DNA from 3 places in the Paenibacillus sp. SEL3 genome. Region 2 is predicted to be linked to each of the others. Evidence: predicted binding sites of a transcription regulator. Region 2 holds the regulator's gene; each other region holds the start of a gene.
The links. Region 2 encodes Rex, which represses fermentation and respiration genes when NADH is low (regulators of the CRP and FNR family bind a similar motif). Its sites were predicted from a motif close to TTGTGAAATATTTCACAA; they were not measured.
Positions count from the first base shown of each region.

Region 1: a site for Rex is predicted at 5,860-5,877, ahead of ACYCS5_RS12505 (formate/nitrite transporter family protein). Genes of this name have one in related genera too.
Region 3: a site for Rex is predicted at 5,706-5,723, ahead of lpdD (prenylated flavin chaperone LpdD). Genes of this name have one in related genera too.

Region 1 covers NZ_CM137725.1:2,701,414-2,712,207, reverse strand. Annotated here, with positions in the region: gene ACYCS5_RS12535 (AI-2E family transporter) at 1-189, shown strand, start outside; gene ACYCS5_RS12530 (LLM class flavin-dependent oxidoreductase) at 294-1,313, shown strand; gene ACYCS5_RS12525 (ABC transporter ATP-binding protein) at 1,545-2,438, shown strand; gene ACYCS5_RS12520 (hypothetical protein) at 2,451-3,254, shown strand; gene ACYCS5_RS12515 (glutathione peroxidase) at 3,342-3,818, shown strand; gene ACYCS5_RS12510 (FAD-dependent oxidoreductase) at 4,203-5,564, shown strand; gene ACYCS5_RS12505 (formate/nitrite transporter family protein) at 5,952-6,785, shown strand; gene ACYCS5_RS12500 (molybdopterin-containing oxidoreductase family protein) at 7,157-9,289, shown strand; gene ACYCS5_RS12495 (MFS transporter) at 9,336-10,586, shown strand; gene ACYCS5_RS12490 (GNAT family N-acetyltransferase) at 10,691-10,794, shown strand, end outside.
Region 2 covers NZ_CM137725.1:67,500-78,293, forward strand. Annotated here, with positions in the region: gene ACYCS5_RS00315 (RNA polymerase sigma factor) at 1-20, opposite strand, end outside; gene ACYCS5_RS00320 (DnaD domain-containing protein) at 43-771, opposite strand; gene asnS (asparagine--tRNA ligase) at 775-2,070, opposite strand; gene ACYCS5_RS00330 (acetate/propionate family kinase) at 2,203-3,399, opposite strand; gene ACYCS5_RS00335 (3-hydroxyacyl-CoA dehydrogenase family protein) at 3,396-4,268, opposite strand; gene ACYCS5_RS00340 (AAA family ATPase) at 4,405-5,907, opposite strand; gene ACYCS5_RS00345 (hypothetical protein) at 5,900-6,433, opposite strand; gene ACYCS5_RS00350 (cell wall elongation regulator TseB-like domain-containing protein) at 6,880-7,404, opposite strand; gene ACYCS5_RS00355 (amidohydrolase) at 7,442-8,743, opposite strand; gene ACYCS5_RS00360 (redox-sensing transcriptional repressor Rex) at 8,730-9,383, opposite strand; gene dinG (ATP-dependent DNA helicase DinG) at 9,427-10,794, opposite strand, start outside.
Region 3 covers NZ_CM137725.1:916,359-927,152, reverse strand. Annotated here, with positions in the region: gene ACYCS5_RS04445 (S8 family serine peptidase) at 57-5,570, shown strand; gene lpdD (prenylated flavin chaperone LpdD) at 5,751-6,098, shown strand; gene ACYCS5_RS04435 (hypothetical protein) at 6,110-6,697, opposite strand; gene ACYCS5_RS04430 (DUF4190 domain-containing protein) at 6,921-7,292, shown strand; gene ACYCS5_RS04425 (hypothetical protein) at 7,386-7,589, shown strand; gene ACYCS5_RS04420 (DUF1540 domain-containing protein) at 7,780-7,932, opposite strand; gene fabV (enoyl-ACP reductase FabV) at 8,229-9,416, opposite strand; gene ACYCS5_RS04410 (WIAG-tail domain) at 9,606-10,794, shown strand, end outside.

The DNA of each region.
Region 1 (10,794 bases), 2.6 Mb from region 2:
GTACATCCAATCACGATTATCTTTGTTATTCTGACGGCAGGCAATTTGTTTGGTGTGGTGGGAATCGTACTGGCGGTTCCGGGGTATGCTGTCTTGAAAGTAATCGTTACACATCTGTATAGTTTCTTTAAAAAGCGTTCACATCTCTATGAGGCGGATAAAGGGAACGCAAGTCTTTACGAAAAATAAAATTTTCCACTATAAAATTGATAGGGGCACCTCTTGGGTAACTGTGGCTACGCATGCTATAATTAATGCCTATCCTTATTCCCAAATAGAAAGGTCAGACTTTTATGATAAAACTCAGCATTCTTGACCAATCTCCGGTATCGGAAGGCATGACGCATGCGCAGGCATTACAAAAGACCACTGAGCTTGCTATAGAGGCGGAACGCTTGGGTTATCATCGCTTTTGGGTATCAGAGCATCATTCTGCAGCAAATCTCGCTGGGTCCAGCCCGGAGGTACTGATTTCACATCTGGCCGCCCGTACTCGGGCCATTCGAGTGGGGTCGGGTGGGGTGATGCTGCCTCATTACAGCGCTTATAAAGTAGCGGAAAACTTTCGTGTGTTGGAGGGATTGTATCCGGGACGCATTGATTTGGGTCTGGGACGGGCGCCTGGAGGAATGCCCATTGCTACCAGAGCCCTGCAAGAAGGCAAAATGCGAGGTGGTGTAGATCTATACCCTGAGCAGTTGGATGACCTGTTAGCTTATTTACATGACAGCACAGGCAATAATCACCGTTTCGGTTCGCTACAGGCGATGCCGCTCATAGAAACTGTACCGGAAATGTGGTTGCTCGGCTCCAGTGGTGATAGCGCAGGTCTGGCAGCCGAGCGTGGCGTGGGCTTTGCGTTTGCGCAGTTCATTAATGGTGAAGGCGGCACAGGGGCTATGAAGGAATACCAGGAAAGCTTCCAGCCTTCCCAGCATAGTGACGAACCACGTTCGCTTGTTGCCGTATTTGCGATCTGTGCGGATACCGAAGAGGAGGCCAATCGCTTGGCTTCCAGCATGGACTTGTCTCTTGTACTATTAGAGCAGGGAATGCGCTCCGCTGGAACACCTTCCGTGGAAAAGGCACTGGCGTATCCGTATACGCCGTTTGACCGGATGCGGATACGTGAGAATCGCAAACGTATGGTGGTCGGTTCGCCCGAACAGGTGAAGCGTCAGATTGAGCAATTAAGTAAGGACTATAATGCACAGGAGATCATGGTTGCGAGCATTATTCATGACTTTGATGCCAAAATGAAATCTATACGTCTCATGGCCGAAGCACTTGGACTGTGTTCTGTACAGTCATAATGCAATTCGCCGGATTTGAAAGATCACAGCTTCGAGGAGCTGTGATCTTTTTTTGAATTTTTTGAGGAAATATTGGATGATATGCACTGTATGATATAGGAAATAAACCAGTTAACACTTGATAATGATTATCAATATCTTTATTATATAAAGATAGAATGAAGTTTTGATGAAAGTCGTGCGTTAAGCCCGTGACTATATATATTGGATAAGGGAAAGGGATGATTCCACATGTTTCGTCTGAAAACGGCAAATCTGGATATTGCTTATGAAGATCGATTGATTGTAGAAGATCTGAACGTAGAAATACCGCAAGGGAAAATCACAGCCTTGGTGGGCGCAAATGGTTCTGGCAAGTCCACTATTCTGAAGACGATGGCTCGCATCATGAATCCTAAGGGCGGCAGTGTTCTGCTTGACGGTAAATCCATTCATAAGCAATCCACCCGGGAAGTAGCTAAGCAGCTGGCTATTTTGCCGCAAAATCCGACTGCACCGGAAGGATTAACCGTGACGGAACTGGTATCTTACGGACGTTTTCCTTATCAAAAAGGTTTTGGTTCCATGAAAGCGGAAGATCGCAAAATGGTAGAGTGGGCCATTCAAGTAACGGGAATGAGCGAGTTCCACGATCGTCCGATTGATCAGCTTTCTGGCGGTCAGCGTCAGCGTGCCTGGATTGCTATGGCACTTGCGCAGGATACGGATATTTTGTTTCTGGATGAGCCGACGACATTTTTAGATATGGCGCATCAACTGGAAGTGCTGCATTTGCTGGAGTATCTAAATACTTCGGAGGAGCGCACCATTGTTATGGTCGTGCATGATTTGAACCATGCGGCCCGGTATGCTCAGCATATGATTGCAATCAAAAAAGGGAAAGCTGAGGCGGTAGGAACTCCAACTGAGGTTATGTCCCCTGATGTGCTGCGTGAAGTGTTCGGGATTGAGGCTGATATTGTAACAGATCCTCGTACAGGTGTACCGCTCTGTCTTCCGTATGCTTTGGCTGGACAGCCTGCGGTAAGCCAAGCCATAAAAGAAATGAATGTGGAAGATAAGCAACCTGTGGGTTCTGTTGCTGAGCGACGTGATGCTAGAGCACAAGTAGCGGCAAGAGGTTAAAGGGGATATACCATGAAATCACTGGATTACGATCAGCTTGAGCAACTAGCAAACATAGTGAGAGTCACGCCGGAGGATGCAGTATATTCCGGGCCAGTGGCCGAATGGCTTGAACCCGAGAAGCTCCGCTCTGTGATGGAGTATTACGGCGATCTTCTGCGTGCTGAAGACGTTTTAACCGCAGCCGTTTATTTTGTGAACCAGTTGCGTGGCCTCGTGTTTGCGCAGCATTTTATGGTATCCCTGTGTGAACGCCGTTGGGACCTGTCCGTTTCTAATCTCAGATTTCATATTTGTTATGAAGGTCAATATCCCTCTATTAGTCTTCAGGTCATCGACTTAACAGAGCTGGACAATACGTGGAACAATGGGGATCACCGTTCTTCCGAACAGGCCCAGCAAGTGTTACGAGACTTTTACAGTTTGCAGATGCGGCCCCTATTGGAAGCAATTGCTACAGTGGGGAGCGCATCTATCGGCCAAATGTGGGGACAGTTTCCGTTGGCATTGCTGTATTTTAAGGATAGAGTACAGCCATCGTTGACTGATCCTCAGGATGTGGAGCGCTTTGAACAAGATTATATGTATGTGACACGTGAACTTGAGGGAGAGATATTCGGGCGTAAAAGAAATCCGTTTACGGTTCGTCTCGTTGAATTGGACAATCCTTACCGCCCTGGTAAAAATACCTACATGAAACCGTCCTGTTGCCAATATTACAAGACAGGTGGAGGTCAGCGGTATTGTTATACTTGCCCCAAAATGTCCGCTTCCGAACGCGAAGAACGCAGACTCGAAGTGGTGGCATCACGGTAAAGTCTCTGTGGATGTTGGCATGTCCGTCACCTTTTGGTTAAAATAGGTTATGTAACCTAAACCAAGTGACACGAAGGAGGATGCTGTATGTCTGTCTATTCACATAATGCCGTAACATCAGCGAATCAGGAGGTTTCTCTGAATACTTACGCTGGTAAGGTGCTGGTTATTGCGAATACCGCCAGTAAATGCGGACTTACCCCGCAATATGGGGATTTGCAAAAGCTTTATGACGAATATAAGGATCGGGGATTAGTTGTATTAGGCTTTCCTTGCAACCAATTTGGCGGTCAGGAGCCGGGCAGCAGCGAGGAAGCGGCTGAATTTTGCCAACTGAATTACGGGGTTAATTTCCCCGTATTCGCCAAAGTGGACGTCAATGGACCGGATACAGCGCCTCTGTTTGAATATTTGAAAAAGCAACAGCCTGGAGAACAGGAAGATGGGACAATTCAGTGGAATTTTACGAAATTCATTGTGAATCGTGAAGGTGTACCTGTGGGTCGTTTTGAACCGAAGGAGTCACCAGAAGCGATGAAAGCAGCCATTGAGCAATTGCTATAGTAGCTTTGCCTTCATTCCAAAATATATGTTTAAAAAGGTCTGATTTCCGGCATGTCTCCGGGAAGCGGACCTTTTTTTGTTCTCTACATGTGCATTTGTCTAAGGGGGGAGTATCATGTAAAAGTCATGGGCATAATCAGGCCGCCTACAGGGGAAACTGAATGGAGCAAAAAAACATTTCAGCAAACAGTTGATCTCGTATATCCTTTCTTTTTTAAATGTGGACAAATTGTGAATATCACAAAAAGCTATTGTAATGTGAAAAATATCACACTATAATAAGCGCATGAAGTGAAATAAATCACAAACACTAACGAGCTGTTTACGTGAAACTATTCACAATTATTATACAGTTTATGCCCACACACCAAGGAGGAATTCAACATGAAAGTAGCAGTTATCGGATGTACACACGCAGGCACAGCAGCTATCGTTAACACAGCTAAATGTTATCCAGATGCAGAAATTACCGTTTACGAGCGTAATGATAATATTTCATTTTTATCTTGTGGTATTGCGCTGTACGTAGGTGGTGTCGTCAAAGATCCGCACGGCCTGTTTTATTCGTCTCCAGATCAACTGTCTGACTTGGGTGTAGTGACCAAGATGCTTCATGAGGTAACGAGTGTGAATACGGCTGGCAAGTCGCTGCATGCCCGTAATCTCCAAACAGGTGAGGAATTTACAGACACATTTGATAAACTAATTGTGACCACGGGATCATGGCCCATTATTCCAAAGCTGGAAGGCATTGAACTTGATCATATCTTGCTCTGTAAAAACTATAATCATTCCAATGATATCATTGAGAAAGCCCAGCACGTACAGAACATTACAGTCGTGGGAGCTGGATACATTGGTGTTGAATTGGTAGAAGCTTTCCAAATGAATGGTAAAAATGTAACGCTGATCGACAGTGCTGATCGTATATTGAATAAGTATTTGGACCATGAGTATACAGACCGGATTGAAAGTTCACTGAAGGAACATGGCATTAAGCTGGTACTTGGCGAGACGGTGAGTCGTTTTGAGGGTACGAACGGTAAGGTAAGTAAAGTCGTGACCTCTAAAGGAGAATATGAAACAGAGCTTGTTATTCTCTGCATCGGTTTCCGACCTCAAACGGATCTGCTCAAAGGTCAGGTAGATATGTTGCCTAACGGTGCGATCATTGTGGATAACTATATGCAAAGTAGTTGCCCGGACGTGTTTGCAGCAGGCGACAGTTGTGCAATTCGCTATAATCCGACCGGCAAAACGGCTTATATCCCTTTGGCAACCAACGCAGTTCGTATGGGTACGCTGGTGGCACGTAATCTGGTGCAACCAACCATTGCCTACATGGGAACCCAAGGAACTTCGGGTATCAAAATTTACGAAGACAATATCGCAGGAACAGGCATGACGGAAGCTGCGGCAACAGACGAAGGCATGACTGTAGAAGCTGTAACCATTGAGGACAGCTACCGACCTGAATTTATGCCAACCTCCGAAAAAGTGTTACTGAAAGTGGTATATGAGCAGGAGACGCGAAGAATTCTGGGTGCTCAAATTATGTCGAAGGTGGATTTGACGCAATCCATTAACACGCTATCCGTAGCCATTCAAAACCATATGACTATTGACCAGTTGGCCTTTGTCGATTTCTTCTTCCAGCCGCATTATAACAAGCCTTGGAATTTCTTGAACGCGGCAGGTTTACAAGCTTTGCCTACAATATCCGAACGGAACCCAGTTACTGTATAATTAGATTTGTCTGTGACATTGTTCATAAGTTTGTCAACAATCTGAGGCGTACGGATGAATCCTTATAGTACAATATAGAGTAGCATAAGGATCAGGGGGGAAGTAGCTTATGGGTTTGTTTTATATCCTTTTTCTTGTAGTCGTGGCGCTGATAGGCCTCGGTGGAGTTCTTTGGTTCTTAAGAGCAGTTGAAAAGGAAGAATACAATTAAATGTAAAGCGCGTAGTAGCGCAGTAGATGTAATAATACAGAAAAACAGTCCTTTTTTCAGGGGCTGTTTTTTTTATAGTTACGAAAGTGATTTTTTTCACAAACTTAATCACTGATTTTAAATAAAATATGAAAGAAGAATATTTTAGTGAATAGATATTAAAGGAGCGGGGATATATGGCGAGCTATAAACCGGGGCAAATTGCTGAAAAGACGGTGGAAACAGGAGTGGCCAAGGCGAACAACCCGTGGACTGTGGCGGTGGTACTGGGATTTTTGGCAGGTGCATTTATTGCACTCGGGTTTTTGCTGGATATACGTGTTATTGCAAGTGCGCCTAAAGAATGGGGAAGCATTGCCACCTTTATTGGAGCTGCGGTGTTCCCTATTGGTCTGGTATTAGTTTTGATCGCAGGCGGAGAATTGCTGACCGGCAATATGATGGCGGTCCCTTTGGCGAGATGGGCAGGACGAATTAAGACAGGAGTCATGCTTCGTAATTTGGCGATTATTACGCTCAGTAATTTTGCAGGTGCGTTATTCGTTGCATTTTTCTTTGGGCATGTGCTGGGTTTGACAGAAACGGGCCCTTATCTGGACAAAGTGGTGGATATGGCAGGACATAAGCTACACGAAAGCTTTTTGCAGTCTTTTATATCGGGTATAGGATGTAACTGGCTCGTAGCACTGGCTGTATGGTTGGCATATAGCACAGACTCCATTGGCGGCAAAATTATGGGGATTTGGTTCCCGACCATGGCCTTTGTGGCTATTGGATTTCAGCACGTTGTTGCCAATATGTTTCTCATTCCGGCGGCTATTTTTGCAGGCCACTTTTCATGGGCAGATTATGTTATGAACTTCATTCCGGTCTGGCTGGGGAATTTGGTAGGAGGTAGCCTGTTTGTGGCTGGAGCCTACTGGTTGGCCTATCTGAAAAAGCCTCAAGCCAGCGCACATCCAGTGAATGAATCTCCAACTACTTCTTCGGTTGCACATCCAATCCGTTGATTGATCCTACCTAATCATGGTACTTTAAACAGCAATGAACAAAGCAAATCCGCCATGACAGGCCCGGGGGAACGTAACCTGTCATGGCGGATTTTTTTGGGAGTGGTCCATGATTTGGCATGGAGGATGAGTGTGCGCTCGTCCATGATGCCTTGATCTTTTTTACCCTCAGTAAGATATGCTGAAACAGGATGTTGAAAAAAATTATGATTCTTAAAAAATCCGTTTTGCTCTATGCAGCAGACGGATTTTTTTAATATTTTGGAGAGCGGCTGTGTGGGAAAATCCTTCTCTTGCCATCGGCCAAAGCTGTGGATATGATAAGATCAGTGTAATTTTTGGAAACGGTAACGGAAAGGAGCATCAACACTATGGATCATCGCAATAGCGCGCCTCGTGAGGCCACGCTTCAACAAGACTTACAAGGGGGACAGCGGATGACGGAGCAGCAGGACGGTATTTTTCCGGCTGTATGCCCGTTAGATTGCCCGGATACGTGTGGGCTCCTGCTTCACAAGGAAAAAGGAAAGATAATCAAGGTGACTGGAAACCCAGATCATCCCATTACCAAAGGGGCTATTTGTAACAAAGTTCGCAATATGACGGAGCGGGTATATGATCCTGATCGGGTGCTCTATCCGTTGAAGCGTATAGGCCCCAAAGGAGAAGGGAAGTTTGAACGAATTAGCTGGGAGGAGGCGGTCAATACCATTACAGGTCGGTTCAAGGAGCTGATCCGTACGGACGGACCGGAATCTATTCTCCCCTACAGCTTTTATGGCAATATGGGCGTATTGAGTGTGGATGGAATGGATCGCCGATTTTTTAATGCGCTGGGTTCAAGCCAACTGGATCAGACGATTTGCAGCGTGGCTGGGAATGAAGGCTGGGCGTCCGTTATGGGTTTTAAGGGCGGCACCAGCCCGGAGGACACGGAGGATGCAGACCTCATTATTGTGTGGGGTGGTAATGTCATTAGCACCAACATGCATCAGGTCGTTTTGGCTGAGAAAGCACGTAAAAAAGGTGCTAAGGTGGTCGTTATTGACGTTCATCGTAACCGGACGGCGCAATGGGGGGATTGGTTCATTCCGTTATATCCGGGGACGGATACAGCGCTCGCGCTGGGTGTTATGAATGTACTGTTCGCTCAAGGACTGACGGACGACGAATTTTTACATCGCTACACAGTAGGTCATGAGGAACTGCGCGAGCATGTTAAGACCTATACACCAGAGCGGGTTTCGCGGATTACCGGCGTGCCGGAAGCGGATATTATCCGTTTGGCGGAAATGTACGGAACTGCGAGAGCAGCGTATATCAATATCGGTAATGGGCTTCAGCATCATGATAATGGCGGTATGAACGTACGTGCGGTTACATGCTTGCCTGCGCTCACTGGACAATGGCTGAAGCACGGCGGGGGAGCGTCACGCTCCAACGGCGCTTATGCCAAGATTAACAGCGCCCATCTGGAGCGTCCTGATCTGCGACAGAACCCGGATGCCCGGATGATTAACATGAACCGGATCGGAGAAGCGCTGCTACAGAAGGAACAGCCGATTAAGGCGTTATTCGTATATTGCAGTAATCCGGTAGTTGTAGCCCCCGATTCGGAACGGGTGACTAAAGGATTTGAACGAGAGGATTTGTTCACAGTCGTTCATGACCTATTCCTAACCGATACGGCCCGCTATGCAGATATTGTGCTGCCTGCCGCGTCTTCTTTTGAAGGAACAGATCTATACAAATCGTACTGGCACCACTATATCCAAATGCAGCAGCCCGTCATTGATCCGCTTGGGGAAAGCAAAAGCAATTATGAGCTGTTTAGCCTGCTCGGACGGGCAATGGGCTTTGATGAAGCTGCCTTTACGGAAAGTGAAGAGGAGATGATCGCAGGCGCGCTTGATAATCCAACGAACCCTTATCTCAACGGTGTGACCTTGGAATCCTTAAAGAAGTCACCTTTTGTAAAGCTTGATATGACGCCAAAGGCCACTTATTTGGATCGTTTAACCACGCCTTCAGGCAAGATTGAGCTATATTCGGAAAAAATGAAACAAGCAGGTCTGCCCGCGATGCCTTCTTATGTGCCGCTGATTGAAGGGTACGACGGAGAGCACCGACCGCAAGCGGACGAGCGGTATCCATTAATGTTTATTTCACCGCCAAACCATAATTTTCTGAATTCTACTTTCGCTAACTTGCCCAAGCATCAGCGACTGGAGCGGGAGCCTTTGCTACAAATTCACCCGGAGGATGCTCAGACAAGAGGCATCGCGGACGGGGAGCCGGTTACCGTATGGAATGATCGGGGGACGTATGAGCTGAAAGCCAAAGTCACCGATCTGATGCTGCCCGGTACAGTGATTAGTCAGGGATTATGGTGGGAAGGCAAAGGACGCAGACAGCGTGTCAATGTGTTAACCTCTGATCGGCTGTCGGATATGGGACAGGGGGCTACTTTCTTCTCAACGGTGGTGAATGTGAAGCGCCAATGAGATTATGCCTTTTATGGCGTCAGATGCAAAAGGAGAAACAAAAGATATGAAATGGTTGGAGTCTTATCCGAAAGAAGTGAAAGTGTTTCTCATTGCTAGCCTGATTAATTCTGCTGGAAGTTCCCTGATGTGGCCGTTGGTTAGCATGTATGTGTTTGACGAGCTAAACCGTAGTATGGGAGATGCAGGAATTGCGATTTTAGTGCAGTCTCTGGGCGGAATTTTTGGTCAAGTGCTGGGCGGAGCCCTCTATCACCGTATTGGAGCCAAGAAACTGATTGTTGGCTCGCTCGCGATGAACGCGCTGGGACTTCTCGCGCTTCCATTTACCAGCGGTCATTGGGTAGCGTTTGTCATCATGATGGGCTTTATCGGCTTTTTTAATGTCGTATCTGTACCTGCGATTCAGGCGTTTGTAGGTTTTCGTTTCGCTGACCGTCGTGGAGAGCTGTTTAATATTATTTATGTCGCTAACAATATTGGGGTGGCAGTGGGTACGGGATTGAGTGGCGTTCTGGCGGACCTTTCCTATCAGCTCAGCTTTGTGATGAATGGAGTGACTTCTGCGGTATTTGCCGGATTCTTCTGGTCTTATCTAAGTAGGGTGGATCGGGAAGAGGGGGAAGTACAGCTCAGCAAGTCTGTGAAGAAAAGAGAGGAAATCCCAGCTCGTTTGCTGTTTCGTGATACCAGATTGTATCTCTTTGTGGGGTTAGGCTCACTTTTTTTATGGTTCGGCAATTCGATCTGGAATACAGGAGTGTCTCCCCATATTATTGAGCAGGGCTTGCCTAAAACGATGTATGGGTTACTATGGACACTGAATGGTATCCTTATTTTTGCCGCACAACCCATTATTTTTTGGATAAAACGACTGTACGCTCATCACGCTTCAGCGCACATGACATGGGCCGGAGGATTTTATTTGGCGGCTTATATTGTCATGCTGGGCACACAGAACTATACTGGAATGATATTCGCTATGGTTCTGGCGACCCTGGGAGAAATGCTGATTGCACCTGCGGTTCCAGCATTCCTGTCTGATCATGGAGGTCGGGGTGCACCCTTTTACATTGGGCTTGTGGGGGGCATTGGCGCAGCCGGACGGGTAATGGGGCCTTATATTATGGGGAAGTTGTATGATGGCGGTGGGTTACCGCCTACACTTTGGCTTGCATCAGGCGTAGCGGTGTTGTCGATCCTGTTTTTCGTCCTGCACAGCTGGTTGAACCGTTTCCGGCATCATTCGGATACTTTGAATACTATGACGTCCAAGGCGGATGTTCCCAGTTCTTAAGTCCTAATAAAAATGCAGTATTATGCTGTAATTATGGTACAATAAGTGACGGATGATTGTAGTTATTGCTTCAGGAAAGCCTTCACAGGAAGGATTGAAAGGAATTGTTTACAAGTCAACTCTTGACGATACGTCATTCGGAGATGAAGGATGCTCCTGATCTGATTGCGCTGGATGAATTGGTATGGAATGAACGCACGGCTCCCGC
Region 2 (10,794 bases):
AATGGTGTGTCCTCTATCATTAAAGCTATTTAGACCGATACATTAATTGCGTCCGCCACCACGGAATCGCTGGGCGTATTCTTTGGCATCCTGTGCATTACGGACACGGTTTCGGCTCCACTCCAGCAAAATACGGTCTATATACCGGAAATGTACCTTCCCTGCAAATACCGCTTCCTTCAAAGCCAGCAAAATAAGCTCCTCGGGATACCGATCCTGATCCACCCAGCTGGTGATCGTCTCGTATTCCATCGGTGATAATGGTCGTCCGAATTCTTTCTCGAAAATCGTGAACAAATTCCGTTCTTCTGTAAGCGGGGATTCCGATATTCCATTCAGTAAATCCGGCTTTCCGGCAAACAAAATGTCATCTTCATCAGGCTGCTCGTTACGTTCGGCGATCATACATTCTGCCAACTTACGATACAGCCCCGTCAGATTGTAACGTTCGAATTGTACGGATGAACTACGGTCTTCTACGGAATCGATTCTCAAAAATCCTTCTTTCATGAGCTTGCTGAAATAGAGCGCGATTTCGTTCGCAGTGCATCCGATACGGGCCTGCAATTGCTCCCATGTCGGAAACTCATTACGTTCCGCTTGTTTAAAGGCAAGCAACTGCATCAGTAGCAGCATTTCGCCATCTGCCAGCCGAAGTGTTCGATAATGCTTGAGCAGGGCGTAGGGAATCTGGACCATTCCGGCTTCCATAGCAAAGGCTACTCCCTCCGCCCATTCTGCCGCTGATGTCTTGTCGAATGATCCGGTCATCGGTTACGGATACAAACGATACAGCATACGTGGGAACGGAATCGTTTCACGTACATGATCGAGTCCACAAATCCATGCTACTGTACGCTCCAGGCCCAGTCCAAAACCAGAATGCGGAACGGTACCATAGGTGCGCAGATCCATATACCATTGGTAGGCTTCACGAGCCAAGTTATGCTCGTTAAAACGTTCTTCCATCAATGCTGGATCATCAATCCGTTGGGAACCCCCGATAATTTCGCCGTAGCCTTCAGGAGCGATCATATCGGCACACAGAACAACCTCTGGACGGGTCGGGTCTGGTTTCATATAGAATGCCTTAATGTGTGTCGGCCAATGTGTAATAAACACAGGCTTGTTATATCTTTCGGCAATCGCCGTTTCATGAGGAGCACCAAAGTCTTCCCCCCATGGGATATCGAAACCTTCACCTTGAAGGAAGGCAATCGCCTCATCATACGTAATACGTGGGAATTCGCCTTGAATTTGCTCCAGCTTCGAAACATCGCGTCCGATAGTTTCAAGCTCCTTCGCACAATTTTTCAGAACAGATTGCACGATATGGCTTACAAACTGCTCCTGTACGCGCAAGGATTCTTCATGATCCACAAAAGCCATCTCAGGTTCGATCATCCAGAACTCAATCAGGTGACGACGTGTTTTGGATTTTTCTGCACGGAAAGTTGGACCAAAGGAATACACTTTGCCCAGCGCCATTGCCGCGGCTTCCATATACAACTGTCCGCTTTGTGTCAAATACGCATCTTCATCAAAATATTTAATGTGGAACAACTCTGTTGTGCCTTCTGCAGAGGAAGGAGTCAAAATGGGTGGGTCCACCTTCGTAAAGCCGTTGCCGTTAAAGAATTCCTGTACAGCACGGATAATTTCCGCCCGTACGATCAGAACAGCACGTTGCTTGGCGGAACGCAACCACAAGTGACGATGATCCATCAGGAAATCTACACCGTGCTCTTTGGGTGTAATCGGGTAGTTTTCGGTCAAATGAATAATCTCAATGCCTGTAACCGTTAATTCAAAGCCCGATTGGCTACGCGGTTCTTCACGCACCACTCCAGTAACGTAAAGGGAGCTCTCTTGAGTCAAGGATTTGGCGTCATTCCAAATATCCTCGGACACTTCGCTTTTCACGATAACCCCTTGAATATACCCGCTACCATCGCGCAGTTGCAGGAACTGAATTTTACCACTAGATCGTTTATTGTTTACCCAAGCGCCGATTGTAACCGTTTCCCCTACATGGCGACCCACTTGGGCAATCGTACTTTTATTCGTCATGACCGTCTCTCTCCTCTTAACCGAAAATCAAACAGCCCTTCCCCCTGGGTCAGGCTGTTTGCTCTCGCTGTTTGGTGCATGCGGAACTCAAACAATAGTCCACATGCATAAAGTTTACACTTTCGAACCGAACTACTGAACCAGACGGAACGTGTCGCGGGCAATAACCAGTTCTTCGTTCGTTGGAATGATCAGTACTTCTACCTTTGAATTTGCAGTTGTAATCCGGCGAGGCTCGCCAGAACGAATAGCATTCAACGATTCATCCAGCTCGACACCGAGGAATGTCAATTGCTCCAACACTCTCTTACGGAGAACGATGGAGTTCTCGCCTACACCTGCTGTAAATGCAATTACGTCTACCCCGTTCATTGCGGCAGCATACGATCCAATGTATTTGCGCAGACGGTATTCATACATCTCAAATGCCAATGTAGAATTAGCTTCGCCTTTTTCCATACCTTCTGTGATTTCACGCATGTCACTGCTGATACCGGAGATAGCTAAAAGTCCACTATGCTTGTTCAGCATGGAATTGACTTCATTGACAGTCAATTCTTCTTTGTTCATGACATAAGGTACAATTGCTGGGTCCAAATCACCACTACGAGTACCCATCATAAGGCCTTCCAGTGGAGTCATCCCCATGGAAGTATCAACAGACAAACCGCCTTGAACTGCTGTTACACTACCACCATTACCGATATGACAAGTGATAATCTTCAGGTCTTCCAAAGGACGACCAAGGAATTTGGCTGCTTCCTTACTCACAAAATCATGAGAAGTACCGTGGGCACCGTAACGACGAACCTTGTACTTATTGTACAACACTCTTGGAATGGCGTACATATAAGCTTTTTCAGGCATGGTTTGATGGAACGAGGTATCGAATACTACAACCTGCGGTACATCTGGCATATTCAATTCAGCCGCTTTAATCCCCATCATGGAAGCGGGATTATGCAGTGGCGCCAGGTCAAACAAGCGGCGGATTTCACTCTTCGCTTCAGGCGTTACAACTGCTGACTGTTTGAAGATTTCGCCTCCATGAACCACACGGTGGCCCACAGCCTGAATTTCACTAGTACTGGAGATTACACCATGTTCAGCATCTGTGAGTGCGTTCAGCACTTTACGGATGGCTGTAGTATGCTCCAGAATTTCGCTAACTTCAGTGTATTCTTCTTTATTGGTTGGCTTATGCGTCAGAATGGAGGAATCCATACCGATACGCTCTACCAAACCTTTGGCCAGAACGGACTCGTCCGTCATATCATACAATTGGTATTTTAGGGAAGAACTCCCTGCATTAATTACGAGAATTTTCATATCCGGTCACCATCCTTGTCGTACTTAAAGAAGCCTTCGCCCGATTTCACGCCCAGATTACCTGCACGCACCATTTTCTTCAGTACGATGGACGGACGATATTTCAATTCGCCGAATTCACGGAACATACGCTCCAGAGCAGCCAAAACGGAATCCAGACCAAAGCGGTCAGCCATTTCCAAAGGACCGCTTTGGAAGCTGTAGCCGATTCGCATAGCGTCGTCGATATCATCAGCGGAAGCTACGCCCTCTTGCAGTACATGAGCCGCTTCGTTAATCAACAGACAGATTATCCGGCTTGTTACGAATCCAGGAGATTCGTAAATCATGACTCCTTTTTTCTCCACTATTTCTTCCACAAACATCTTAGTGTTTTCAAATGTATCGTCCGAAGTTTTCAAACCACGAATAATTTCTACAAGATCAATGCGGGATACTGGATAAATAAAGTGCATACCAATAACACGCTCAGGATACTTGGTCGAGCTGGCAAGCTCGGTCAGGCTCAGCGTGGATGTATTACTTGCAAGAATAATATTGCTTGGACACACATAGTCTAGCTCTTGGAACACTGCTTTCTTCTCGTCCAGATTCTCTGTAATCGTCTCAATGACCATATCGCAGCTGCCGAGCTCCGCCAAATGGATTACTTTTTGAATACGGGATAAGATCAATTTTTTCTCAGCTTGAGTAATTGCCCACTTTTCCAGTTGTTTGTCCAGACTCGTTTCAATCATATTGTAGGCGTAGTCTAGTTTCTCTGGTGTCTGCTCTACCAGCAGCACATCGATTCCTTTGGACGCGAGCATTTCAGAAATCCCCTGTCCCATGGTGCCGCCGCCGATGACGCCGATTTTTTTGAATTGCATGATTCTTTACTCCACCCTTTCCTGGTCACTCTCATATATTGTATCCTTCTTTGTCGAAAAATACATGTTTATGTCCCAATAGATAATAATATCTTAGCACGGACTAAAAGTAAAAAAAAATAACCAGCATAAAAAATTATGCTGGTAATAAAGCATTTTCACTAAATTGACATCTAAATTGGTCTCCAGACAAAGTTTCCTCCTTCATCAGGATGTCAAGTGAGTTGTCGAACACAGGACGATGCTTTTCCAGCAGTTCCAAAGTTCGGGTATGCAGGTCAGCCATAATCTCGCCATTTTCCCGCATGAGTTCTTCTTTCGTTACCATTTCCATGTTAATAATGCCAAGTGAAGTCAAACCGGAAGTCATCATCGTATGAACGATGTTCAGTGCTTGCTCAAAATCATTACTAGAGCCGGTACTTCGACCGCCATAGTACATTTCTTCTGCCGCAGCCCCTGCGAGCGAGATCATAATCTGCTCCTCCAGGTACTGCTTGGTGTATAAATACTGCTCTTGCTGTGGATTGTGACGCACATACCCAAGCGCTTTCCCACGTGGGCTAAGTGCTACCTGGCTTACGCTACCAGGACGAACAATTTCGGCCATAATAGCATGTCCTAGTTCATGAATCGCTACACGTTTTTTCTCTTCCAAGGTCGATTCTCGATCTGTCTTTTCACCCATCATCACTTTGTCAATTGCCATCGACAGATGTTTCTGTGCAATCATTTTCTGATCCTGTCTCATTGCATAGATTGCCGCTTCATTCATTACGCTCTCCAGCTGTGCGCCAGAAAACCCATAAGATTCCTCAGCAATTTTATCCAGATTCGCATCTTCCTGAATCGGTTTGTTTTTGGCATGAATTTTGAGAATATGAAGACGGCCCTTCTTATCAGGCAAATCCACTTGAATATGACGGTCAAAACGCCCTGGACGCGTTAAGGCGCTGTCCAGCATTTCTTTACGGTTTGTTGCCGCAATGATCAAAATCCGCGGTGTATCTACCGAATAAATACCATCCATTTCTGTCAGCAACTGATTCAAAGTCTGATCATATTCTCGTTGCTGTCCACCCTCACGTTTACCACCAATAACGTCGATTTCGTCAATAAAAATAATTGCATTTTCCTTCTTTTCCTTGGCTGCACGAGTACGTGCCTCCCTGAACAACTCACGAACACGACCTGCTCCAACACCAACGTACATTTCAACAAATTCACTACCTGAGGCTGCAACAAAAACAGAATTAGTATAGTGTGCCGCTGCCTTAGCCATCAGTGTTTTTCCTGTTCCCGGAGGACCTGTGAGCAAAACGCCTTTTAATGGACGGATACCAAACTTGGAGATTTCATCATGTCGATTCAAAAAATCCAAGGCCTCACGCAGCTCCTGCTTAGCGCTTTCTTGCCCACCGATTTCCTCAAAAGTCAGCTTGTCCGGGCCATTTTTTTTACGTTTACGTTCTTGCCCAGCACCTACGGCCAAGCCTCCACGAGCATGCATGAGCATTAACAAGCCGCTGAACATCACACCAGCAACTAGAAGAGGGATAATATTTACCCCAATAAAAACGAGAAATATAATGGTTACCGGCACAATGCCGATTAATATTTCCTTGATCCATCTAGGCATTAGGCCATACCCCCATCTGCTGAGATTGACGTGGCAAAACGATAAACTTGGTCGCTTTCCCTTCGCTGAGTCGGATATAGACATTGTTCGAATCCATGTCGGTATCAGCTTTGATACCCGTCTTTTTCTTTTTCATATGCTCAACTGTAGATGAAATTTGAGTATACTTTCTATTTTCCATCGCTTCGGCTACAGGAAACATAGCCTCAGACCACCATTGATTCAGTGCTGTATTGGAACGGTCTGCAATATCGAGCTTAATGGTGCGGCTGCCAATGATGGATTGTCCTTTTTGCTTAACTACATCGACCAATCCGGCCACATCCGCCTGCGGTTTGAGATCTAGTTTCAATACAACCTGATCCTGTTTAATATCTATTTGAGCGCTTGTCACGCCTGGATATTGAGAAACCAGTTTTTCCAGAGGACTTTGCATTGTAACCTGACGGTAAATGAACCATCCCCCAAATAGCAGCAAAGCTGCCAAAACTGCCGCCACAACGATAGGAACTGCACGCAATTTCAAACAACATCCTCCTCTCAAAATGTAAAACTCAGAAGAAACGGGACGAATGTCAACAAACAACCAAATTGCATGATCTTACAGTGATCAGCAATTCTTTTTTCTATCATTTTTGTCTATCACTTATAAAATATAGTATATCATAACGTATATCTAAAATCGAAGGCAATGTGTGGAGGAGTTGTGATGAGGCAAAATCTTTGGTTATGGTGGAGGTGGGACGCTGCGTGTAGGATTTGATCTTACGATCGCTGTTGCCCGCCATAAAGATGAATTTGCCTTAGGAGAGAAGTTGGGTAGGTAAAGATGCTTCGCTGGCATTCAGCTCATCTTTACGGCATAGCAAGACTAAAAGACGTAAATACGAATTTCATCGCATTTACGTCTTTTTCTTGAGCTTTTAATCATTTACTAGTCATTCATTCCACATCTGCTGATCCTCAACCAGCTCAGTTATTGGGCAAAGTATACTTTACCCCCGTCGCTCCCCCATCTGAAAAACGGTAAAAGGCATAGTAATGATGGCTTCCATCATCGTAAAACAGCTGCCACACATATTCGCCATTGAACACACTCGGCTGGAGGCTTACAATTTTTACACCTGGAAGCTGCTGCTGAATTAGCGACGTCATTTTTTGCTCGTCGACTCCGTTCTTCAGCAGCTCGGTATGAACACCGCTATTATCTGCGGCAGGTACGTTAGGTTGTCCCTCCACTTTTTGAAAAGGAACCCATACCATTATATTTTCATTCTGTGCATTTTTCCCTTGAACCACCCAATATACCTGATCCCACACAGACTTCCATGTTTGAGTCGTGCTAACCAGACCACCTGATTGCTTGGCCTTAATGATAGCGGCATTTTTCTCAGCCACCTGGTCTTGAGTAACATAGGAATAATACCAGAAAATGCTGACCAGGATCAGTATCACGGCCAAAATGGCGACCGCTATCCATTTTTTCTTATTTTTCAAACCCGTGCTTCCTCTCTAAGGGGATGTGACACCTGAATTAGCGCGACAGCAGCCCTTCAAAGGCGGCTTGTGCCTCATGTTTGATACGTTCCTCGTCCATAGTCAGGCATTCGCCGTTTTTCACAACCTGACGACCGTCTACCCACACATGAGCCACGTCCTTGGCGCTTGCAGAGTATACCGCATGGGAAATAAGATCTGTACGCGGCAAGAAATGTGCCTGATTCAGATCCAACGCGATAAAGTCAGCCTTGTTGCCTGCTGCCAACGCTCCTACTTCTTTTAAACCAATCGACTTTGCACCGTATTCTGTTGCCAGACGCAGCGCTTCACTTGCAGGAACTGCCGTAGGGTCACCGGATACACCCTTGTGAATAAGTGCTGCCAGACGCATTTCCTCGAACATATCCAGGTTATTATTGCTGGCAGGACCATCCGTTCCGAGAGAAACCGTAACCCCTGCACGCAGCAATTCAGGCACTCTTGCCACACCACTTGCCAGCTTCAAGTTGCTGCCAGGATTGTGGGAAACCGCTACACCACGTTCTGCCAGTAAAGCTATTTCTTCGTCGTTCAAATGAACGCCATGGGCAACAAGCGAAGGACGGGAGAAAAAGCCAAGCTTATCCAAGTGTGCAACCGGACGCAAACCGTAGTCGCGTACGTTTTGCTCTACTTCGGCGATCGTCTCAGACATGTGCGTATGCAGTGGCAAGTCCAGATCATGCGCAGCTTGTACGAATTTTTCAATAAACGCAGGTGGACATGTATATGGCGCATGCGGTGACATCATCGTTGTAATACGGCCGTCTGCTTTACCGTGCCAGTTACGCGCAAAAGTCACGGCCTCTGCCAGCTTGATTCGCTGTTCTTCCTCCGAACATAGTCCAATTGCTCCACGCATCAGACTTGCACGAATACCTGACTCTTCAGCCACACGAGCCACCTCATCCATATGATCGTACATATCGAGGAAGGTTGTTGTTCCACCTTTCAGCATTTCCAGCACAGACAAGGACGTACCCCAGTACACGTCTGTAGATGTAAACTTGGCTTCCATAGGCCACATTTTTTCCTGAAGCCATACTTGAAGTGCCAAATCATCTCCATGCCCACGCAGTAGAGACATCGCCGCATGACCATGAGTATTGATCAGACCAGGTAAAAACAATAGCCCTTTACCATCGATCGCTTCCGTCTCTTCCTCACCCGCAGGCAAGGTTTCGCCAATATAAGTAATACGACTATCCTCCACAATCATAAAACCATGGACTACCCCTGCTTCTGGTCCATTTACGGCAAAAGATCCGTTTTTAATCATCCATTTATTCACTGTCATATTGTGCTTCTTCCTTTCCGTCCTCCAAATAATAAGCGAGGCTAAGCAAATCAGTTGTAAAGTCTGTGGCATGAATCCGAATGTTGGCTGGTGCCTTGAGAGTAGTCGGTGCAAAGTTCAGGATCGCTCCAATTCCGCTATCAATAAGCCTATCAGCCACGTGCTGTGCTTCAAAATCAGGTACGGTAATAATCCCGATTCGAATGTTTTTTTCTTTCACAGTCGCTTCCAGTTCATCCATCGGTTGCACGACCAATGTATTGATCTTGGTTCCTACCTTATCCGGAAACGCATCAAATACCGCCACAATCTTCATATTGTCTTTTAAATAAGCGTTATAATTCGAAAGGGCTTGCCCCAGATTACCCGCTCCGACCAATACTACATTAATTTGTTGGTCGATTTTCAGGATATGGCGTATTTTCTCAATGAGATAAGAAACATCATAACCGATACCCTTCCGACCAAAATCTCCAAAATAAGCAAGATCTTTACGGATTTGGGCCGGGTTCAAATCTAGCCTCTGTCCCAGCTCTTGAGAAGAGACCGTAGCCACCTCCCGTTTGTGCAGTGCATTCAGATAACGTAAATATACGGGTAACCTCCGTACGACAGCCTCTGAAATTTTATCTGATTTCATACTTGCTCCCCCTAATTGTAACGAACATACTTATGTCCGTCCGTTATGCCTCTGTCTCCGGGGCGGATTGGAGCCATTCGGCGATGCGGGGCACCATTTGCTCCGATGGCATATGCTCCATTTTTGGTCCCGGTAACGAGTACAAAAAGTGCTTTCCGTAATAGGATTCAATCACACGCGTATCATAAACGATAACGACCCCGTGGTCGTTCGCTGTACGTACCAACCGACCAAATCCCTGTTTGAAGCGAATGACCGCTTGCGGTACAGACAGCTTCATAAATGGATTCTTCTTCTGCTGCTGGAGCAGTTCGCTTTTTGCCTCCAGCAGCGGGTGATTCGGCGGTTGAAACGGCAAGCGAACAATGGCTAGACAAGTCAGAGCCTTCCCCGGAATATCGACGCCTTCCCAGAAACTGCTGGTCCCCAGCAATACAGAAGCTTTCGCTTCCTGAAACCGGCGGGTTAGCTTGCTGCGACTTCCACTGTCCACACCTTGTCCCAGCACAGTAATTTCGCTGGATGCTAAGGCCTCTTTGAGCGGCTCATACACTTGCCGGAGCATCCGATAGGACGTAAACAGAACGAGCATTCTCCCACGTGTCGCCTGAGCAGTCGCTCCTAGAGAGCTAACGAGCATATCTACAAAATGCGCATCTCCTACACTGCCCTTCACACTTGGGAAATCCCGTGGAATAACCAGCAACACCTGATCCCTGTAATTAAAGGGTGACGGGAGCTGCGAAGTCATCAGCCGCTCTTGATCTGCGGCCTCCTGTAAGCCGAGCTGATCGATCATGTACTGAAACGACTTATCTACCGACAAGGTAGCAGAAGTCAGAATAATGCTTCTTTTTTTGTCAAAAAACATTTCTTTCAACTGGCGGCTCACATCGACGGGTACCGCATAAAATTGCAATGATTTACTACGGAATTGCCCGCTTGCCTCGAGCCAGTATACGGTTGTTTCATCATCGAGTCGGATAAAAAAGCGCAAATTTTCTCGAATCCCCGCCAAATCCTTGAGCAGACCCGTGATATCTGTAATAAGGCTATCCGCCGCATAATCGTCATGTTCTTCCTTGACGTCCAGCATCAGCTTGTCGCCCTTGCGCAAAATTTCGCTCATCGTTACATATAGCTGATTTTCCAAAGCTCCCGCCTGATCCCACTTTGCAGGCTTGGCCGAAGGTTTGAGACGGGAAGAAAACTGTCCTGTTTCACCCGGTGTCGCATCACTTCGCTCCGGCAACATGCCAAACAGCTTGTCGCTTAGCAGGTCCCAAGTTTCCTTCACCTCTAACACGAGCGGATACAGCTGGTCGATAGTTGAGGCCCAATCTGCCGACTTCTCGTGCCCCGATTTCGCCAACTGTTGACGAAGTGAAGGCAGTTGTCCATTCTTGCTGTC
Region 3 (10,794 bases), 850 kb from region 2:
ACTCTGTACAGGTTATTTCAGAAACATTAAACCTAGTAAAAGGAGTGGAGAAATAATTGATTAAACCTAAACGATTCAAGAAACCACTATCTATCGGACTATCTTTACTAATGGCCTTTTCCTTTGTTCAACCTGCTTTGGCGAATAACACACCGGATGGCTCCAAGCTGGAGCTGAAATCAGCCTCTCACAAGGTCACGACCGCGAAGGTATCTCCGAAACTGACCAAACAGTTTGAGGAGAATAACTATGTTACCTATCTGGTCAAATTAAAAGAACAGGTAGACACCAACAAGGTTTCCAAAAATGCTCTCCAAAAGGCCTCACTTGAGAAAATAACACCCTCCGCTGCCAAAATGGCTGCACGCAGCCATGTGATCAGCTCTCTGCGTGAAACCGCTTCGAGAACCCAATATGGGCTTGAAAATTACTTGGACAAGCAATCAGAGAGCGGCGGAGTGAAGGAATATAAAAGCTATTTTATTGTCAATGCATTGGCTGTAACAAGCACCAAGGAGGTGCTGGATCATATTTCGAAACTACCTGAGGTCGATAAAGTCTTACCGAATGAAACGCGTTATCTGCAAAAGGTGACAGTTGACAAGCAAGCAGAGGGAGCAAATGCCAAAACGGCTGAAACAGCTGCAACAGCGACAGCAGCAACGGCGAAGTCTGCATCGGTAGAGAAAGCTGTAGAGCTGGAGAAGGACGATGGCAAAACATCGGCTAAGCCTGGCAATGCAGGTAAGAACGCTGTAGACCCATCTACGGTGGAATGGAACATATCCCATATTAACGCACCACAAGTGTGGGAAAAAGGAATCGACGGAACCGGAATCGTGGTTGCCAATCTGGATACAGGTGTAGATTATACACATCCGGCCCTTCATCGCAAATGGCGGGGTCTGGACGCGGCAGGCAATGTCGTGAATCCCGAGCTGAGCTGGTACGATCCGCATAGTCACGCAACGCTTCCGGTCGATCAGGAAGACGATTCCCATGGTACACATACAATGGGTACCATGGTCGGCTCTGAGGAAAACGGAACGAACCGAGTGGGCGTTGCCCCTGGCGCGAAGTGGATTGCGGTTCGGATTTTTAATCCGGAAACGACGGATGCAATTATACTGGATGGCGGTCAATGGCTGCTTGCGCCAAAAGATGCCCAAGGAAATCTTCATCCCGAGCTTGCTCCAGACGTAGTGAACAACTCGTGGGGAGGCGGACCGGGTCTTGATGAATGGTTCCGGCCTGTGGTTCAGGCATGGCGGGATGCTCAAATTTTCCCCGAATTCTCTGCAGGTAACACCTCTCTTTCCAATCCGGGCGGACCTGCCTCAGTAGCCAATCCGGCGAACTATCCGGAATCCTTCGCTACTGGAGCCACGGATAGCAATGATAATCTGGCCAGCTTCTCATTGTTAGGACCCTCACCCTATGGTGAAGTGAAGCCAGAAGTTTCCGCACCGGGTGTGAATATCCGGTCATCTGTCGCTGGCGGCGCCTATAAAGGTGGATATAACGGTACTTCCATGGCAGGTCCGCATGTTGCGGGTCTTGCAGCACTGTTGCTGCAGGCGAATCATTCTCTTACCGTAGACCAGCTTGAGGAAATTTTGATGAACACAGCTACACCACGCACGGACAGCACATATCCTACTTCGCCAAACAATGGCTACGGACATGGTGTCATTAATGCGCTGGATGCGGTCGGTTCGGTCATGCAGGGTCTGGGCTCCGTGTCTGGTAAAGTTGTAACGGGTGGCGACGATCTGGAAGCACCTGTTCTCGAGCATACACCGCCCGCTGCGGCATTCGAGGGTATTGATATACCTCTGACTGCTCATGTAACGGATGATGTCGGCGTGACAGCCGTTGAGGCATTTGCCAAAACAGCGGGTACGTCAAATTATGTATATATTCCGTTGGAACGGACCTCCGGCGACAGCAAAGATGGTACATATCAAGCATCCATCCCGACTTTTTTGGTGGATAGCGCTGGTCTGGAATACTATATTCGTGTAAATGATTACGGTAATAACGGATTTGAAACTGAAGTATATAAGGTGAAAATCTCTAAAGGGGTAAAACCAGGCTACACACAAGACTTTGAAAAAGACATTGCCGGTATTAATATCGGTGGACAGGGCAGTGTTTGGAAATGGGGAACTCCAACAAGCGGCCCTAAAAGCGCACATTCGGGTACAAAGGTCATCGCGACCAATCTCGAAGGCCAATATCAGACCAACTCCAACAGTTATTTTATGGCCCCTCCGATTGATCTGACCGAGAGCTCAAAAGGGGCACTGGTTAGCTTCAAGCATTGGTACGATCTTGAAAACAATTCTGATTTCGGCAAAGTGTACGTAGCAACCACAAACAATCAGAATGCGTTTGAGCAGGTATTATCATTTACCGGCGCCAGCAACGGCTGGAAAACACAATATCTTGATTTGCGGGCATTCGCGGGTCAAAAGGTATACCTCCTGTTCAACTTTACTAGTGACAATACGGTTGTGAAAGATGGCTGGTATATTGACGATCTGTCGATTCAGGAGCCAGACACCGTTGCACCTGCTGCGCCGAGCAATTTGACTGCTGAAGCAGATACTGTAGGCAACGTCACACTGGCCTGGAATGCTTCCTCCGATGAAGATGTGAAGCAGTATAAGGTGTATCGTTCTACCCAATCAGGCAAAAATTATACTTCCATCGGTACAACCTCAGCACTGACACTCACAGATACCATCACGGTCGGTGGAGCGACCTATCATTATGCAGTGGCGGCTGAGGATTATAGTGGTAATGAAGGAATCAAGTCGAATGAGGCTTCTCTGAGAGTAGACGTGCCGGATACGCTGTATAGCGATCATTTTGACGGCAGCTCGGATAATGGCTGGACTCATTCTGGTACTAAGGATGAGTGGGAACGCGGCATTCCCAAGGAAGTAGGACCAGAGAGCGCAGCGTCCAGACCCAATGTGTGGGCAACCGATCTGGATAGCAATTATGAGAACGGAGCTGAATTTTCGCTGGTTTCACCAAAAATTAATTTGCAAGCTGTACGCAACGCAACACTGACCTTCAATCACTGGTTTGAAATTGAGGCTGGCTATGATTACGGTTATGTGGAAGTGTCCAAAAACAATGGTGACACGTGGAGCGAGCTGGGCAAATTCTCTCACAATACGAACGGGAAAAAGTGGGCTCCAGTTTATTACAATCTGGATAGCTACGCCGGCAATGAAATCCAAATTCGCTTCCGTTTGAAATCGGATAACAGTGTGAACAAGAACGGCTGGTATATTGACGATTTCCGTGTGCTTGGCATTCCAGCTACGACAGTGACTAAGGACATCGTACCTGAGTCGAATATCAAGCTGGAAAAAGCGGAAGAACAGTTCCCGCTGTACAAAATTACAAGTACTGAAAAGAGTGAATTCCAGGAGAAAGTGAAGCCGGCAGAAACAACGGTGGAACGTGGACGTGTCGGTCTCGACAGTCTTCCAGCCAGCGCTACGGTTACGGTATTGGAAACCGGACGTTCGGTAAAAACGGATCCGACCACGGGCAAATACAGCTTCACCCATGTAGCCGGCGACTATACGCTGAAGGCTGAAGCCTACGGTTACGTTCCTCAAACGAAAGCAGTCACGATTGAGAATAACAAAGTCATCAGAGCAAACTTTAGTCTTCAGGCCATACCTCACGGTACGATTCACGGGGTCATTACCGACAAGCAATCCGGTGAACCGATCCAAAAAGCGAAAGTGTTGGTGGTGGAGGATGCACGCATTGCTCCGGTAGAAACGAATGAGGCTGGAGAATTTACGCTGGACGTGCTGGAAGGAACATACACGTTGTCCATTGCAGCCGAAAATTATTATAGCGACAGTGTATCCGTTACTGCTCCTCCGAACGGTAGTGTGGAAGCGAATGTCATGTTGAAACCTTTTATCGGGTTCCAAGGAGGCATTGCTTACGATGACGGGACAGGAGAAAATGCTAGAGCCTTTAACGCGGCAGGCAATTCATGGGCAGTCAGAATGACACCTGAGTCGGAAGTGACTCAAGTGACAGGAGCATCGCTTTTGTTCTGGAACTCTGCCTTCCCGAATCCGGGAGGAACGGCATTCCAATATTCTGTCTATGACGCCTCCGGTGCCGCAGGAGCACCTGGACGATTGTTGGCTGGTCCATTCGACGGGACTGCCGTACGGGATGAGACACAATGGACGACGGTACAGCTCCCAGAGCCGGTGACGGTTCAAGGTGACTTCTACATCGTATATACACAGTCTGCTGTAGGCACACAGTCGCCGGGTCTTGCTACAGATGAAAGCAGTCCCAATGCGCTTCGAAGTTGGCAAGGTGTAAGCGGCACATGGAGCCAATCACCTGAGGAGGAGGGTAACTACATGATCCGGGCTATCGTCAGATATCCGGTGAATGCTCCAACGATTATGACTCCTACGAAGGCTACCTATACGCAGGAAGAGACGATTACCGTAACAGGAACTTCTCCGGCAGAAGGAGCCGATATTCAGCTCTTTAACGGTAAGGAGCTGGCTGGCACAACGAAGGTGAAGGATCGCCAGTTCAGTTTGTCGGTTGATCTTCAACCAGGTGCTAATCCGCTAAGTGTCCAAGCAGCGGTATACGGCAAAATAACGGATCGTTCCGAACCGGTGGTCGTGACACTTGACCAGACTAAACCGGGTCTGATCCTGACTTCGCCAGATGAAGGAGCCCGTACGAATGCGGGTGTCGTGAGCGTCACCGGTACGGTGTATGACGAGTTCCTCACCGAATTGACGATTAATGGTGAGCCCGCTGAATTTGGAAGTGACGGCAGCTTTAACAAGCGGTTGCTTATCAACGAAGGTGAAAATCAAATTACAGTGACGGCCAAGGATCTTGCCGAAAACGAAACAACTGTTACGCGCTCGGTGTATGTCGATACAGCTCTGCCGAAGCTTGAAAACATTAGTCCTGCTGAGGATGTGCGTATTACTCCAGGACAGTCGGTACGAGTATCCTTTGACAGTGCATCCGGTTTGGAAGCGTCCTTCCATGTGGAGCTACCTTTCAACCTGTCCACTTTGGGTCGCAACGATATTCCATTAAATGAAACTTCGTCAGGCCACTATGAAGGTACTTATTTCACTTCATCTTCTCTGAACCTGGAAGGCGGAGTCATCGTGATCCGGGTAAGGGATGCAGCGGGAAATGAAGTGGAGACGGAGGCACCGGGAAGATTGTATGTAACCAATGGTGGAGGACAGAACCCTGATCCGAATCCACCTACATCCAATGAAAAGCCAGTAGCCATTATTCAGGCTAATGAATCCGCTAAGAAGAACAAAAATGTACAATTTAACGCCAAAGCTTCCCGTGATGTAGACGGTGAAATCGTCAGCTACAGCTGGAATTTTGGCGATGGCGATACGGCAGTTGGTTCCAAGGTGAAGCATAAATTCACCACAGCTGGAACGTATACCGTGGAGCTAACGGTGACGGATAATGACGGCGCAAGCGGTAAGACTGTGCATACGATCACGATCCGTTAACACCCAGTAGGAAATGGAATGCTTGTTTTAGAATATCAATGAAGGCCCACAGCAAGCCATGGAATACAGAGGCTGCTGTGGGCCATTTTTAATTGTCGAGCCGTTCAGGAAGCGATACAATGAATAATGCTCATAAAGTGAATCGTTTCACAACAATATTTTTTAGCAGGAGAGGATCATATGATTCATTTGCAAAAAGAAAGCGGCCGTATCCGTCTTGTACTGAATGCCTATTTTATGGGGGAAGATATCGTTGTACTCATTTCTGGCGGTGATCAGCCCCATTTGGGAACGATTACAGCAGGGGCCAGACTCGAGCCGATTCAAACTGTGCAATTGCAAAATCACAAGGAGTTTTATATTACCGAAGAAATTGCAGTTCGCTTACGAAAAGAGTTTGCGGGCAATTTTGCCATTTGCTGCGGGACACATTTGGACCATGCATCCAAGGACGAAATCCGAGTGCTGACAGATATGGCCATACAACTGGGAAAAGAGCTCATTGGAGAACTCAAGCAAGCACGCTAGTAGCAACCTTTTTAAGTGAACTCTCGAAAGAGCAGATTGCGATAGGGGTATTTACTAAAGGAATACTTAAAAAGCAATGCAAAGCCATCGTCCTCAATTTGTACGGATTTCAGCGCAGAGGATGGAATCAAACTACGGATCATGACATGAACTGCACGCTGGTCTTGTCTGTTGATCGCTTTGGCTAAGGCAGAAGCAAAACATGGATTACGTGCTAATTCGCGATACAGCGGAAAAACGGCTTTTGCGATGGCGCGATGAACTCTCGGCTCAAATGTAAACTGCACAGTCCCCGGTGGAATCGTTGTTCCATTCGTATAATAGAGCATCGGTGGCTGAGCTAAAAAGGAAATAAAGTAGCCGATGCCATTCGTGCCTAAGCCTTGTTTGGCGGCAAATGGAGCTACTGAGCAGAGAAGGGATTTCATCCGATCCAAATTCGCCTGAACGACAGCTCGTGACCATTGAACTGCAAACGCACGGCGAGTTGCTATAGCTTTGTAAAATGGCAGCATGGCAGTGGATATTATCCTAAGTGTGTTTGCATTTAAACGTTTGTGAGGCGAGCGCTTTCTGTGGGATGTTGCACGATATAGCATAGCTCCGACCTCCTTGGCAGGATGCTCTCATGGAGCACAATTGATCTGTAACAGGTAAAATACTGTATGCCCAGTTACCTCAAAAAGTGCTAATATCGCTATGTTTCTTCTTTTTAACGTTCTAATTTAAAAATTCGAAATAAGTACTGTCCTGATTTGTAAGATTGTGGTACCCTAGAACTTATATAATTGCTATTTTTCGTATTGGAGTTGAATTTAACAGATGAGTGATTTGTACAAGGAGCCTCGATCTTCCGATCCTTTTCAGGAGACGAACGATTATAACGCCCCATTTAACCCGCCCCCAGTAGTTCCACCTACCAATAGTAAAGCTGTTGCCTCGATGGTGCTCGGGATTTTATCTGTTGTCATTCCCTATATCGGGTTGATTATCGGAATTGTGGGTATTATTTTGTCCAGTCTTTCCCTGAAGGAAATTAACCGTCATGGCGAGCAAGGCAGAGGTATGGCCATTGCTGGACTGGTATGTAGTATTATCGGTACACTGATTTATACACTGATCATCATTTTTATAGTTATTGTTTTTATTGTAGCGGCCTCCAGTGGCGATCCGGATATTTTTTCAGACATTTAATGAATTGAAGAATGCTTGAGTCAGACAAACCATTCACGATTTGACTATTGGATGCTATGATAAAAGGAGTCCAATGAAGGAGAGTGAAGCCGTATGGCACGTACTCAAACACAAAAAGCGCTAAGCAAGGCAAAACGCGCTGGAATCTATTGCGCGGCACAGAGCCGCAAAACAAATGACCATTATGGCGAGATTTCACAGCACATACGAATGAAGCCGACCAAGCAGGAACAATTACAAAAGGTCAAGCACAAGAAGCGAATCGTTCAGAGCGACGCTTCTTTTTTTTGTCTTTAGAGAGAACAGCAGTGTCCTTTTCAGCGTGGATTTATAAAGTAGCAGAGAAATGATTGTATACAAGCGAAAAGCGCCTTTCTGTACCGAAAAAGGACTTGATAATAATTATCATTCTTGTTAGAATATCATAAGAAAGAAGGAACCCGGGCATGGGCTCCTTCATTATAAAGCTAGGCTTGAAATCAAAGATTTACTTGGCTTCGAAGGTTTTGCAGTCTGTTTCTTCAGACTTGTGAGTGTCTTCTGGTCTGTTGCTTACGATGTAAATGGAGCTAGCGCTGCATTTATTCTCTTGGGCCCAGTACGTACAAGAGTTGACTTCACACAGAACGTCTTTTGCCATGTTGTGCACCTCCTTATATGGATGTGATGGGCTGAGCAAATAGTATCACGGTCAGTCAAGGTAGGACTTGTCCAACTGTGTTTACCCTCTTGTTAGGAAGAGGGATTTTGCTATGCCTACCTGTACAATATCAAATGAAATTTAAAATTGCAATGTTAGCATCATTTGCAGTTCAAAGCGGACATAAGTGTCCCTTTTAATTAAAAACAAAAGCTGTCCTCCATGCAGAACGAAATGTTTCTCTGCTGGAGAACAGCTTTTTTTGTTTTTCTAACATAGGGGCAGCACTAAAAGACTTAGCGCACGTTAGGAATATTTATGATGGGATCAATATCAGCATCATAGTCCACACCTTCGAACTCAAAGCCGAACAGTTGGAAAAATTCGCGACGATATCCTTCAAGATCTGACAATTCGTAGATATTGTTGGTCGTCAGCGCCTCCCATATCTTCTCAACCTCTGCCTGCACGTCTTCGCGCAGTTCCCAATCATCAATGCGAATACGTCCTTCTTCATCTACAGGAGTTTCTGGTGCGTACAGACGCTCAGCAAACAGGCGGTAGCTCTGTTCTACGCACCCTTCATGCAGCCCTTTTTCCTTCATTACCTTATATAAAGCAGAAATATACAGAGGAACGACAGGGATAGCGGAGCTTGATTGGGTAACGAGTCCTTTGGTGACTGCGACGAAGGCGCGTCCGCCTGTAACTTTCAGCTGATCGTTCAGCTGACGTGCTGTCTCCTCCAGATGATCCTTTGCACTTCCGATACTGCCCTCTCTGTAGATGGCTTGTGTAATATCTGAACCGATGTACGAAAAAGAGAAGGTCGTTGCAGTATCGGCGAGTACGCCGCCAGCACGCAAGGCGTCAATCCACAATTTCCAGTCCTCACCGCCCATAACCTCTACAGTTCCTTGTACCTCTTCTTCTGTTGCGGGTTCGAGCGTCACGCTGCTGACTTCACCGGTGTGAAAGTTAACGGTCTTATTCGTGTAGGGCTCACCAATAGGTTTGAGCACGGAATTAGACGTTTCGCCTGTGCGGGGATTAGTACGGCGACCTGAAGCAACACTGTAAACCACCAGATCGACTTGTCCCAGTTCTTCGCGAATGGCTTCCACCGTTTTGGCTTTGACCTCATCCGAGAAGGCATCTCCTGTCACGCTTAAGGATTTAAGCCCAGCTTCCTGAGCAGCTTTTTCAAATGCAGCAGAATTGTACCAGCCTGCTGATGCTGTACGTGTGGCCGTAGCATTGCTAGGACGATACACGCCAATTGTATTGGCACGCGCACCGAAAGCGGCCGTAATTCGAGAAGCCAACCCATATCCGGCCGATGCCCCGATCACAAGCACATTACGAGGTCCCAGGATAGCAGGACGGGCCTGTACATAGTCAATTTGCTCCTGAACATGTTGGGCACAGCCCACCGGATGAGCAGTGGTGCAGATAAAGCCACGTGTTCTTGGTTTGATAATCATGTTATTGTAGTTCCTCTCTTCTTGTAGCAATCTTCACCCTTACTATTTTAACTTTTAACAATTTTTTTTCAAACGTGGATTTCAGTAGGTATCCTTTTTACCCAAAAGTGAATCTCTGTACAGGGTGGCAAGTGCCTAAGGGTCTGCATATGATGCTGTAACGATAAACATGAGAAGGGAGAGAGCTGCTTGAAGAACAAGAGCCGAAAAACCAACAGAAACAAAAAGCCGCTCTATCGTGTAATTGACCCGGATATGAATGAGTTAAGTATGATACAACGCTCAAAACCACTGCCTGCGGAGAGGGAGACAGAAGCAAGACTTCATCAAGTTGCTTCTCCGCCTCCCCCAACTACAGAGGAGTCGGAGCTAAAGACAGTTGTCGAGCCTGAAGTCGAGGCTCTGCACGAGAAAGAAATTGAGGTTGCAGATGTAGAGGAGACTCCAGCTTTGATGGAAGAACCCCCACTGCCAGAGCCAGAGCTAGATCCAGATCCAGAACCAGAGCCGGAACCAGAACCTGATCCAATTGATGTGGAAGAAATTTTGAACAATAAGAAGGCTCCGCATGTAAACAATGCTTTCATCTATACAGACGATTTGAGTGATTTCGCTGTGACAGGTGAAAAGATCGCTCCCGCTTCCATAGATTCCAGCAAGCTGAAACAAGAGAGTATCCAAACGGAATTTCTAGCAGATTATGCTGTTCATACAATTAAAATAGCTGACGGTGCTGTGACTGCTTCGAAGATTGCTCCCGACTCCATTACGGTCGAGCATCTGTCAGACGCATCAGTGGCAGGCAGTAAATTGCAGGATCGCTCTATTAGTGGTGAAAAACTTCGTGATGGCAGCATCACTCCAGAAAAGCTGGCGGATAAAATTATCAGCGGCGATCATATTGCCAATGGCTCGATTGAAAGCCGTCATTTCAAGCAATGGATCGTGTCTTCAGATATGCTTCAAGATCAGTCGGTCACCTCCGATAAAATTCGCAGCGGTACGATTCAATCGAACAATTTGGCGAATGAAGCTGTTGATAGCTCCAAGCTGGGCGATCAGTCTGTGACCACCTCCAAATTGCGGGATGGGGCTGTGGATGGAACTAAAATCCAGGCAGGCAGCATTGAGAGCGCACACCTGACCGAGCATGCCGTTCATGCCCGGCATCTAGCTCCGGGTTCGATTAATCGCAAGCAGCTATCCGACGGAATTGTGGGCAGGGAACAATTGGAGGAAGGTGTTGTCAGCGGGCGTCATCTGGAGTCTGAGGCAGTCACCAGTACGCACATTCAGGCAGGAGCGATTGAAAGAAAGCATCTCAGTCCTGGCTCCATCGGGGAAGAGCAGCTTGGAACGGGCCAAGTAACAGCCCGGC